Regions from separate parts of the Neorhizobium galegae bv. orientalis str. HAMBI 540 genome, predicted to be linked through region 3. Evidence: predicted binding sites of a transcription regulator. Region 3 holds the regulator's gene; each other region holds the start of a gene.

Region 1 (2,197 bases), 300 kb from region 3:
GACAAGAAACGCGAGGGCGTCGCCCTTCTCGGAATCTTCCACGACGAGGAAGTGCGCGAGGCGGTGGCAGACCGCGTTCTCGACGTCTCCCAATTTTCTCCGCGAAAGGCAGTAGCCGCATGAGCGTCAAGGTGGGGCTCGAGCCCGCAATCCACGAAACGGCAAACGTCAGCAATTCCACGCTCGGCCCGTATACGGAAGTTTCCGAACGCTGCCGCATCAGCGAGGCCGAGATCGGCGCCTATTCCTACATCATGCAGGACGGCTCGATCTGGTGCGCGACGATCGGCAAGTTCGTCAACATGGCGGCCTCGGTGCGCATCAACGCCACCAACCACCCGACCTGGCGGGCGACGCTGCATCATTTCACCTATCGCGCCGCCAACTACTGGGACGACGCGGAAGACGAAAAGAGCTTCTTCGAATGGCGGCGCGACCATCGCGTCACCGTCGGCCATGACGTGTGGATCGGCCATGGCGCCACCGTTCTGCCGGGCGTTACCGTCGGCAATGGCGCTGTGATCGGCGCCGGTGCGGTCGTCTCGAAGGACATCGCGCCCTATACGATCGTCGGCGGCGTGCCGGCGAAACTCATCCGCGAACGTTTCACAAAAGCGGTCGGCGAGGCGATGGACCGGCTTGCCTGGTGGGACTGGGATCACCTGAAACTGAGAGCTGCTCTCGATGATTTCCGGGCACTTTCGGCAGAGGAATTCGTGTCACGTCATGCCACATAACGAAAGCGTGACGGACGCTTTCGGAATATAATAAAACCGACATAAAACCGACATTCAGACTTCATCAACCATCGCTATCGAGCTCTCAGAAAAAGGCTGAATTGGCGAGAGAGCATGAAGTTCGAGTTGAGGGACATCACCCGCCGTTTCGGCGATCGTATCGCGGTGAACGCCGTGAACGTCGAGATTCCCCAGGGCCAGATGGTCGGCATCATCGGCCGCTCCGGCGCCGGCAAGTCGACCCTGCTGCGCATGATCAACCGCCTGCAGGAGCCGAGTTCCGGCTCCATCTATTTCAACGGCGCCGAAGTCTCCTCCCTCAAGGGCCGGGCACTGCGCAACTGGCAGCGCGACTGCGCGATGATCTTCCAGCAGTTCAACCTGGTGCCACGCCTCGACGTGATGACCAATGTGCTGCTCGGCCGTCTCAATCACCGCTCGACAACGATGAGCCTCTTGAAAATCTTCAGCCGTGACGAGCGCGTCATGGCGATGGCGGCGCTCGAGCGACTCGGCATCGAACAGACGGCGTTGCAGGCGGCCGGAACATTGTCCGGCGGACAGCAGCAGCGCGTGGCGATTGCCCGTGCGCTGGTGCAGGCCCCGAAAATGATGCTCGCCGACGAGCCGATCGCCTCGCTTGATCCGCTCAATGCCAAGATCGTCATGGATGCGTTGCGCGACATCAACGAGCGCGAAGGCATCACGGTCATCACCAATCTGCACACCCTCGATACCGCCCGCAGCTATTGCGAACGGATTATCGGCATGGCGGGCGGCCGCGTCGTCTTCGACGGACCGCCGCAGGAGCTCAATGCCAATGCGGTGCGCGAGATCTACGGCTCCGACAGGGATGGCGCCGGGATCGACGAGACGATGACATCGACCAGCCTCGCCTCCACCCGTCGCGGCGAGGCTCCGGTCGCGATCGACACATCCGGCATGATGGCCGAAGCCGCCGCCATGCGCTGACCCGTTTCCGGCTGCCGACCCGCGGCCGGAAGACTGACGCCCTTTCCGGGTTGACCACCCCAATCACCAAAGGAGACTTCCATGTCTGCATTCCGCAAGATCCTGATGGCGACGATCGCCATCGCTGCCGTCGCCGGCCAGGCCCACGCCCAGAGCGCACCCGTTCTGCGCATCGGTCTCGATGGCGGCGAAAACGAAGCCGACCAGGTTCGCCGCACCGAATGCGTCAAGCCGGGCCTGATCGCCGCGACCGGCGCTTCGGACGTCAAGCTTTTCCCGTCGCCGAACTATAACGGCGTCATCCAGGGCCTGCTCGGCGGCACGATCGACCTCGCCGTCATGGGCGCTGCTTCCTACGCAGCAATCTACATCAAGGACCCGAATGCCGTTACCCCGGTCCTGACCACCAAGCAGGCCGACGGTTCGACCGGCTACTACTCGATCATGGTTGCCCGCAAGGATTCGGGCATCAAGACGCTCGCCGACGC
Region 2 (2,197 bases), 2.0 Mb from region 3:
GGCCGATGCGGAAGCCTGCTGGCGGCGCGGCGACCGTCGTTTCCATTGGCATGTGCTTGACCGCCCGCCGCAAAAGGGATGGCCGGATGCCTCCTTCGCAGCTGCCGGACTGGTGCATGACACGTTTGCCGCCCGGGTTTCGCCGCGGGGTCTCGTATCGGCTCTCGCGGCCTTCCTGCGCTCGGCCGGCAATGTCCGAATCGTCGAAGGCCTGGAGGCGGAAACGATAGATCCAGCCGCTAGTAGGATTATATTCCGTAGCGGCGAAAGTGTTGCCTTCGGCCACTGCATCGTCTCGGCCGGCCACCGGTCCTTTTCTCTGCTTCAGGACGTCACACCGCCGCTGAAACATCCGATCGGCCAGCCGGTCAAGGGGCAGGCGGCGCTGCTCAAGGCCGATATCGATCCATCCCTGCCGGTGATCTTCCTGAACGGCCTCTATCTGGTCGCCCATGAGGGCGGTCACATGGCGGTCGGCAGCACCAGCGAGGATGTGTTCGAAGACCCGTCCTCGACCGACAGGCAGCTCGACGACCTCGTCTTGCGCGCCCGGTCGCTCGTGCCGGCCCTGGCGCAGGCCCTCGTCGTCGAGCGCTGGGCGGGATTGCGGCCGAAGGCGATCGGCCGCGATCCGATGGTCGGCCTGCATCCCGATCACGCCCGAGTGATCGCCCTCACAGGTGGTTTCAAGGTGAGTTTCGGTATCGCGCACAGGTTGGCGGATGCGGCGCTGAATGCCGTGAATAGCCGGGAAATGCGGCTTCCGGCGTCATTTACACTCGCCAGTCACCTTGCCGTCGCCTCGCGTTAAACGCGAGTTTTCGGTCCTCCGCGTCGTTATTCTGTCACGCAAATCACTTAACCCCCACGGCAGGGATTGTTGAGCAATGCGTAAAACACGGGGTTGCTGAAAAAGGACGTTCAGAAGGTGACGCATGCGCTATGCCATTCATTTCACGCCTCCGGCGCATGATCCGCTGACGGTCGCTGCAGCCCAGTGGCTCGGCCGCAATGCCTTTTCAGGCGAAGCGACGGAGCCGCCGGCAATCCGTGGCATCGGCATTCACGACATTGCCTTCAACACCGCGCTGCCACGCCGCTACGGTTTCCACGCGACGCTGAAGGCGCCGTTCCGATTGGCACCCGACGTGACCGAGCCGATGCTGCTGCGCCATCTGATGCGGTTTGCGGGCACCCACAGCCCGTTCGAACTGCCGAAGCTCGAAGTCGTCCGGCTCGGCAATTTCTTCGGCCTTGCGCCGGTCGTTCCTTGCGATACCGTCCGATTCCTCGCTGCTTCCGTGGTTCAGGAGTTCGACAATTTCCGCACGCCGTTGTCGGAAGCCGAGCTGGAGCGCAGCGATTCGGGCGATCTCTCGGCGCCGCAATTCGCCAACCTGCATCGCTGGGGCCATCCCTACGTGATGGACGAGTTCCGTTTTCACATGACCCTGACCGGCCCGCTGTCGCTGGTCGAGATGCCGCGTTTCGACCTGGCGCTGCGCGATTATTTCGAACCCTATCTGAAAAGGCCGGTCGAGATCGCCAATCTGGCGCTGTTCATCGAGGAGGAGCCCGGCGCGCCTTTCCTCGTGCATTCGCTGCACCCGATGGGTCGCGTAGCAGCGCGCAAGATTGCCTGACATTCAAGTGCCTCGCGGCGCCTCCGGCGTCACTTTTGTTCAAGAGCGGCGGCGGCCGATCTGCTATATTCCCCCCATGAAGAATATCTCGCAGGAACAGGCCACCGACCACATGCCGCTGATGCCGGCAGAGGTGACCCGTTTCTGGCGCGACGATCGCTTTGGCGGCATGGAATGCCTGCGCGCGACGTTTCTCACCCACGAATTCGCGCCGCATGCGCATGATACGTTCAGTATAGGTGCGATCGAGCAGGGCATGCAGGTCTGCACCATCAAGGGCAGCCGTGAAAGCGCCGGGCCGGGTGGGCTCTACCTGATCAATCCGGGCGAGACACACGACGGTGCGCCGCGGGGCGGCGGTTATCGCTACCGGATGATCTATCCGGATGTGGCATTGCTCCGCGAGATCCTCGAAGACGTCACCGGCAAACCCTTCCAGGGCACGCCCGCCTTCGGCATCCAACTCCTCCACGACCAGGCGCTCGCCGACGCTTTCCACGAGGCGCACCGGACGCTGGAAGAAGGCTCCGGCGCGCTCGAAACCAGCCAGGCGA
Region 3 (2,197 bases):
GTGCATCGCCTCTGCCTGCCGGGCCGCGCGAAAGCCGGCGGTACGGTTGCGACCGGCCGCGCATCGGCTGCCAAGCGGACGACATCGGCGCCGCGGGCTCCGAACTATGCGTCGCGCGTCACGACCCGGACCGTTACCCGCGCCGTCGGCGCGACGATGGTCAAGGAAGAGATCGAGATCGAACCCTACCAGGAGATGGAATATCGTCCTGCTTCCAACGTGGTGGTGCCGATCTCCCGTCGCCTTGCATTGACGGAACTCACCGAGCGCACCTGCAAGTGGCCGGTCGGCGACCCGCTCAAGGAAGACTTCCACTTCTGCGGCTGTGAATCCCCGGATGCATCGCCCTATTGCGGTTATCACGCAAAGCTCGCCTACCAGCCGGTCAACGAGCGCCGCAAGGTTGCCGCTCGGGTCTGAGCGGCGGCGCGACACGAGGGCGAAATCGAAGGCGGGCTCAAGGCCCGCTTTTTTGTTGTGCATGGCAGATATGCCGGCCAAGTCTTGCTCCGGATCGGCATTACGCCTATCTAAAAGGCAGCGAGGACGACCTCCCCCATTCGGGCAGAAACTCCGGGACGGCCCGGAAAGCACCCCAGGAGGTCATCATGCGCACGACACGCGACCGTATCCGCCATGCCATCAGCTTCGAACTGATCGGGCTTGCTCTCATCACACCGCTCGGCTCCTTCGCCTTCGGCATGCCGGCCGCCGATATCGGCGTGGTCGGCATCGGCAGCGCGACGATCGCCACCGGCTGGAACTATCTCTACAATCTCGGCTTCGACCACCTGATGCAGCGCTTTACCGGCGGCACGCAGAAAAACACCGCCATACGCGTGGCGCATGCGGTGCTGTTCGAACTTGGACTGCTGATCGCGCTTCTGCCGCTGATCGCCTGGTATCTCGGTATAAGCCTCGTCCATGCGCTGACGATGGACGTGTCGTTCGCAGTCTTCTACGTGGTCTATGCCTTCGTGTTCAACTGGGCCTACGACCGGATCTTTCCGTTGCCGGAATGGCAGCGGCAGACCGAGGCGGCTTAAAGCCGCCTCTCAGGATTCCATTGAATAACCCGCGCCGCGGACGGTGCGGATGACATCCTGCATATTGGAGAAGTTGAGCGCCTTCCTGAGACGCCCGACATGCACGTCGACGGTGCGCTCGTCGACATAGATGTCGTGACCCCAGACGCCGTCCAGAAGCTGCGACCGCGAGAACACGCGGCCGGGCGAGGCCATCAGGAATTCCAGCAGGCGGAACTCGGTCGGGCCAAGGCGCACTTCGCGGCTCTTGCGGTGAACGCGATGAGTTTCCCTGTCGAGTTCGATATCGCCGCAGCGGAGCACGCTGGAGAGCACTTCGGGACGGGCGCGGCGAAGCATCGCCTTGACGCGGGCCATCAGCTCCGGCGTCGAGAAAGGCTTCACCACATAGTCGTCGGCGCCGGTGGCGAGGCCGCGAACACGTTCGCTCTCCTCGCCGCGGGCCGTCAGCATGATGATCGGCAGGCGCTCGGTTTCCGGGCGCATGCGCAGCCGGCGGCAGAGTTCGATGCCGGAAACGCCGGGCAGCATCCAGTCCAGGATCAGGAGGTCGGGTACCCGCTCCTGAAGCCGAATTTCGGCTTCGTCGCCCCGCAAAACGGTATCGACCTCATAACCCTCGGCTTCCAGATTGTAGCGAAGAAGCACGCTCAGCGCTTCTTCGTCTTCTACGACAGCAATTTTCGGCAGCATTCTTGGTCTGCTCCGTCAGTTCTATTCGGTGATCGCGCCGAGCGTGTTCGACGAGTCGTCCTTCGGACGATCGCCTTCCGGCTGGGCACCGGTCGTCATGTAGTAGATGGTCTCGGCGATGTTGGTGGCGTGGTCGCCGATGCGCTCGATGTTCTTGGCGCAGAACAGCAGATGCGTGCAGGTGGTGATGTTGCGCGGATCCTCCATCATGTAGGTGAGGAGCTCGCGGAACAGCGAGGTGTACATCGCGTCGATTTCCTCGTCGCGGCTGCGGATCGCCTCGGCCTTTTCCGCCGAACGCGTCGAGTAAACGTCGAGGACGTCCTTGAGCTGCACGAGGGCGAGGTCGGAGAGATGCTCCAGGCCGCGGGCGAGCTTGCGCGGCACGCCGGTGCCCTGAACCGCGATGACGCGCTTGGCGGTGTTCTTGCCAAGGTCGCCGACGCGCTCCAGATCGG
Region 4 (2,197 bases), 140 kb from region 3:
GCGCATTGCCGCGCTGCACTGCGCTGTCGAGCGACTGCTTGGCGTCCTTCTTGTTGGCGAGGAGTGCCTGGAACTCCTCGTCGATGATGGTGCGGACCTGGGTAAAGTTGCCGAACCGCACGCCCTTCGAATTTTCCGAGGGAGTACCGCGAGTGATCTGCTTGATGGCGATGTCGGAGCCCGGGTTCTTTTCGTAATAGCCCTGCTTCTGGCCGAGTTCGTAAGCAGCATTGGTGATCGGCAGATAACCGGTGAATTGGTGCCAATCAGCCTGGACATCCGGCTTGGAGAGATAGCTGAAGAACTTGGCTACACCCTTGTAGGTCGCCTTATCCTTGCCGTTCAGCACCCAGAGGGTGGCGCCGCCGATGATGGAGTTCTTCGGCTCCTTGATCTCATCGTCGTAATAAGGCAGCGGGGCGAAGCCCGGCGTGAAGTTCTTGGCGTTGTTGATGACCCCGGCGCGGCCTGCGGAGGAGTTCATCGTGATGGCGCATTCCTGCGAATAGAACATGGTCGCCGCCTGGTCGCCACCGACCGGTCCACCATACTTGAACAGTCCTTCGTCCTGCCACTTCTTCAGGTTTGCCCAGTGCTTGACCTGCAGAGGACCGTTGAAGGTGAATTCAGACTTCACACCGCCGAAACCGTTCTGCAGGGTGCCGAAAGGCTTGTCGTGCAGCGCCGAAAGGTTTTCGGTCTGGACCCAGGTAATCCAGGCGGAGGTGAGGCCGCATTTGGCAGCGCCGGAGGAAACGATCTTCTTCGAGAACTCCTCCACTTCCTTCCAGGTCTTCGGGGCAACTTCAGGATCAAGGCCCGCCTTTTTGAAGATGTCCTTGTTGTAGTACATGATCGGAGTGGAGGAATTGAAGGGCAGCGACAGGATGTTGCCCTTCGTATCGGAATAGTAGCCGGTGACCGGAGCCAGGAATGTCTTGGTGTCGAAGGGTTCGCCTTCGTCCGCCATCAGCTTGTAGACAGGATAGACGGCGCCCTTGGCAGCCATCATCGTGCCGGTGCCAACTTCGAAGACCTGGACGATAGCCGGTTGCTGGCCAGCGCGGAACGCGGCGATCGCGGCGGTCAACGTTTCCGGATAACTTCCCTTGTAGACCGGAACGACTTTGTAGTCGGACTGGCTCTCATTGAATTTCTGAGCGATTTCCTCAAGCTTCTTGCCGAGTTCGCCACCCATGGCATGCCACCAGGTGACTTCCGTCGCGGCAAGCGACGACGTTGCCGACAGCGCGACCGCGAATGCGGCCATTGAGAGTTTTCTCAACATTATTATTTCCTCCACCTTGATTGGTGTCGGCCCCCAAATAGGGTCCTCCCATGACACCACCGTTACAGTTTTATGTCATTTTTCTAACAGAGCAAGGACACTTGATTCGTTCGTTAGAATGCGTCGGGAAAATGCCGCGGCAGACGCCCTGGAAGCACTGCAATAATATCGTAGCGCTGCGAAAGCGTCGCTACATGCTTCCGCTTCGAAAGCCACAGCGCGCTTGCCGCGCGAATACGGTTCTGGGTCGTGTAGCCGACTGCATCGATGGCTTCGCTTTCGCCTCTCCGCGCCTTGACCTCGACGAATATGACAAGGTCCCCCTTGCGGGCTATAAGATCGATCTCGCCGATCTTTGTGCGATAGCGAATGGCAAGGATGCGATAGCCCTTCACAAACAGATAGAGCGCGGCGAGATATTCGGAGAGATGGCCTCTTTTATAAGCCCTCTGCCGCGCGGCCTTTCGCCGGTTCAGGCCGTTGTCATTGCGCCCCGCCGCCATCCTCGCCCTTCAACTCCAGGAGCCGCTGATAAAGAACCTTGCGGGCAAGGCCGGTGAGCCGCGCAGCCTCGGCAGCGGCTTTCGCCGCTGGCATGGAGGTTGAAAGCTGGCGCAGCAGCACGTCCACCTCGACTTCGCCGGGAGGCTCCTCAGCCTCGGGTGGCGCGAGAAGCAGCACGATCTCCCCCTTCACCACGCGGTCGTCGTCGTAATAGGCGGCGAGTTCCTCCAGCGTGCCACGGCGAAACTCTTCGAAAGTCTTCGTCAATTCACGGCAGACCGCCGCGCGCCGGCCAGTTCCGAGCACTTCGGCGGCAGCGGCGAGCGTTGCGCCGATGCGATGCGGCGATTCGAAGAAGATCAGCGTTGCCGGCACTTTCGAAAGCTCGGCCAGCCGGTCGCGGCG

What was found. The regulator PhoB, encoded in region 3, activates phosphate uptake and scavenging genes when phosphate is short. The targets are predictions, from matches to a motif close to TGTCATNNANCTGTCAT.
Region 1: the regulator PhoB is predicted to act here: its motif matches at 775-791, upstream of phnC (phosphonate ABC transporter ATP-binding protein).
Region 2: the regulator PhoB is predicted to act here: its motif matches at 833-849, upstream of RG540_RS13490 (DUF1045 domain-containing protein).
Region 4: the regulator PhoB is predicted to act here: its motif matches at 1,350-1,366, upstream of ugpB (sn-glycerol-3-phosphate ABC transporter substrate-binding protein UgpB).

Annotation. Positions count from the first base shown of each region.
Region 1 is NZ_HG938353.1:4,454,679-4,456,875, reverse strand. It holds gene phnL (phosphonate C-P lyase system protein PhnL) at 1-123, shown strand, start outside; gene RG540_RS21435 (DapH/DapD/GlmU-related protein) at 120-737, shown strand; gene phnC (phosphonate ABC transporter ATP-binding protein) at 852-1,709, shown strand; gene phnD (phosphonate ABC transporter substrate-binding protein) at 1,791-2,197, shown strand, end outside.
Region 2 is NZ_HG938353.1:2,719,558-2,721,754, reverse strand. It holds gene RG540_RS13495 (NAD(P)/FAD-dependent oxidoreductase) at 1-811, shown strand, start outside; gene RG540_RS13490 (DUF1045 domain-containing protein) at 936-1,643, shown strand; gene RG540_RS13485 (AraC family transcriptional regulator) at 1,720-2,197, shown strand, end outside.
Region 3 is NZ_HG938353.1:111,717-113,913, reverse strand. It holds gene RG540_RS00580 (GcrA family cell cycle regulator) at 1-420, shown strand, start outside; gene RG540_RS00575 (PACE efflux transporter) at 609-1,046, shown strand; gene phoB (phosphate regulon transcriptional regulator PhoB) at 1,056-1,739, opposite strand; gene phoU (phosphate signaling complex protein PhoU) at 1,761-2,197, opposite strand, start outside.
Region 4 is NZ_HG938353.1:4,618,813-4,621,009, reverse strand. It holds gene ugpB (sn-glycerol-3-phosphate ABC transporter substrate-binding protein UgpB) at 1-1,288, opposite strand, end outside; gene RG540_RS22320 (YraN family protein) at 1,402-1,791, opposite strand; gene rsmI (16S rRNA (cytidine(1402)-2'-O)-methyltransferase) at 1,772-2,197, opposite strand, start outside.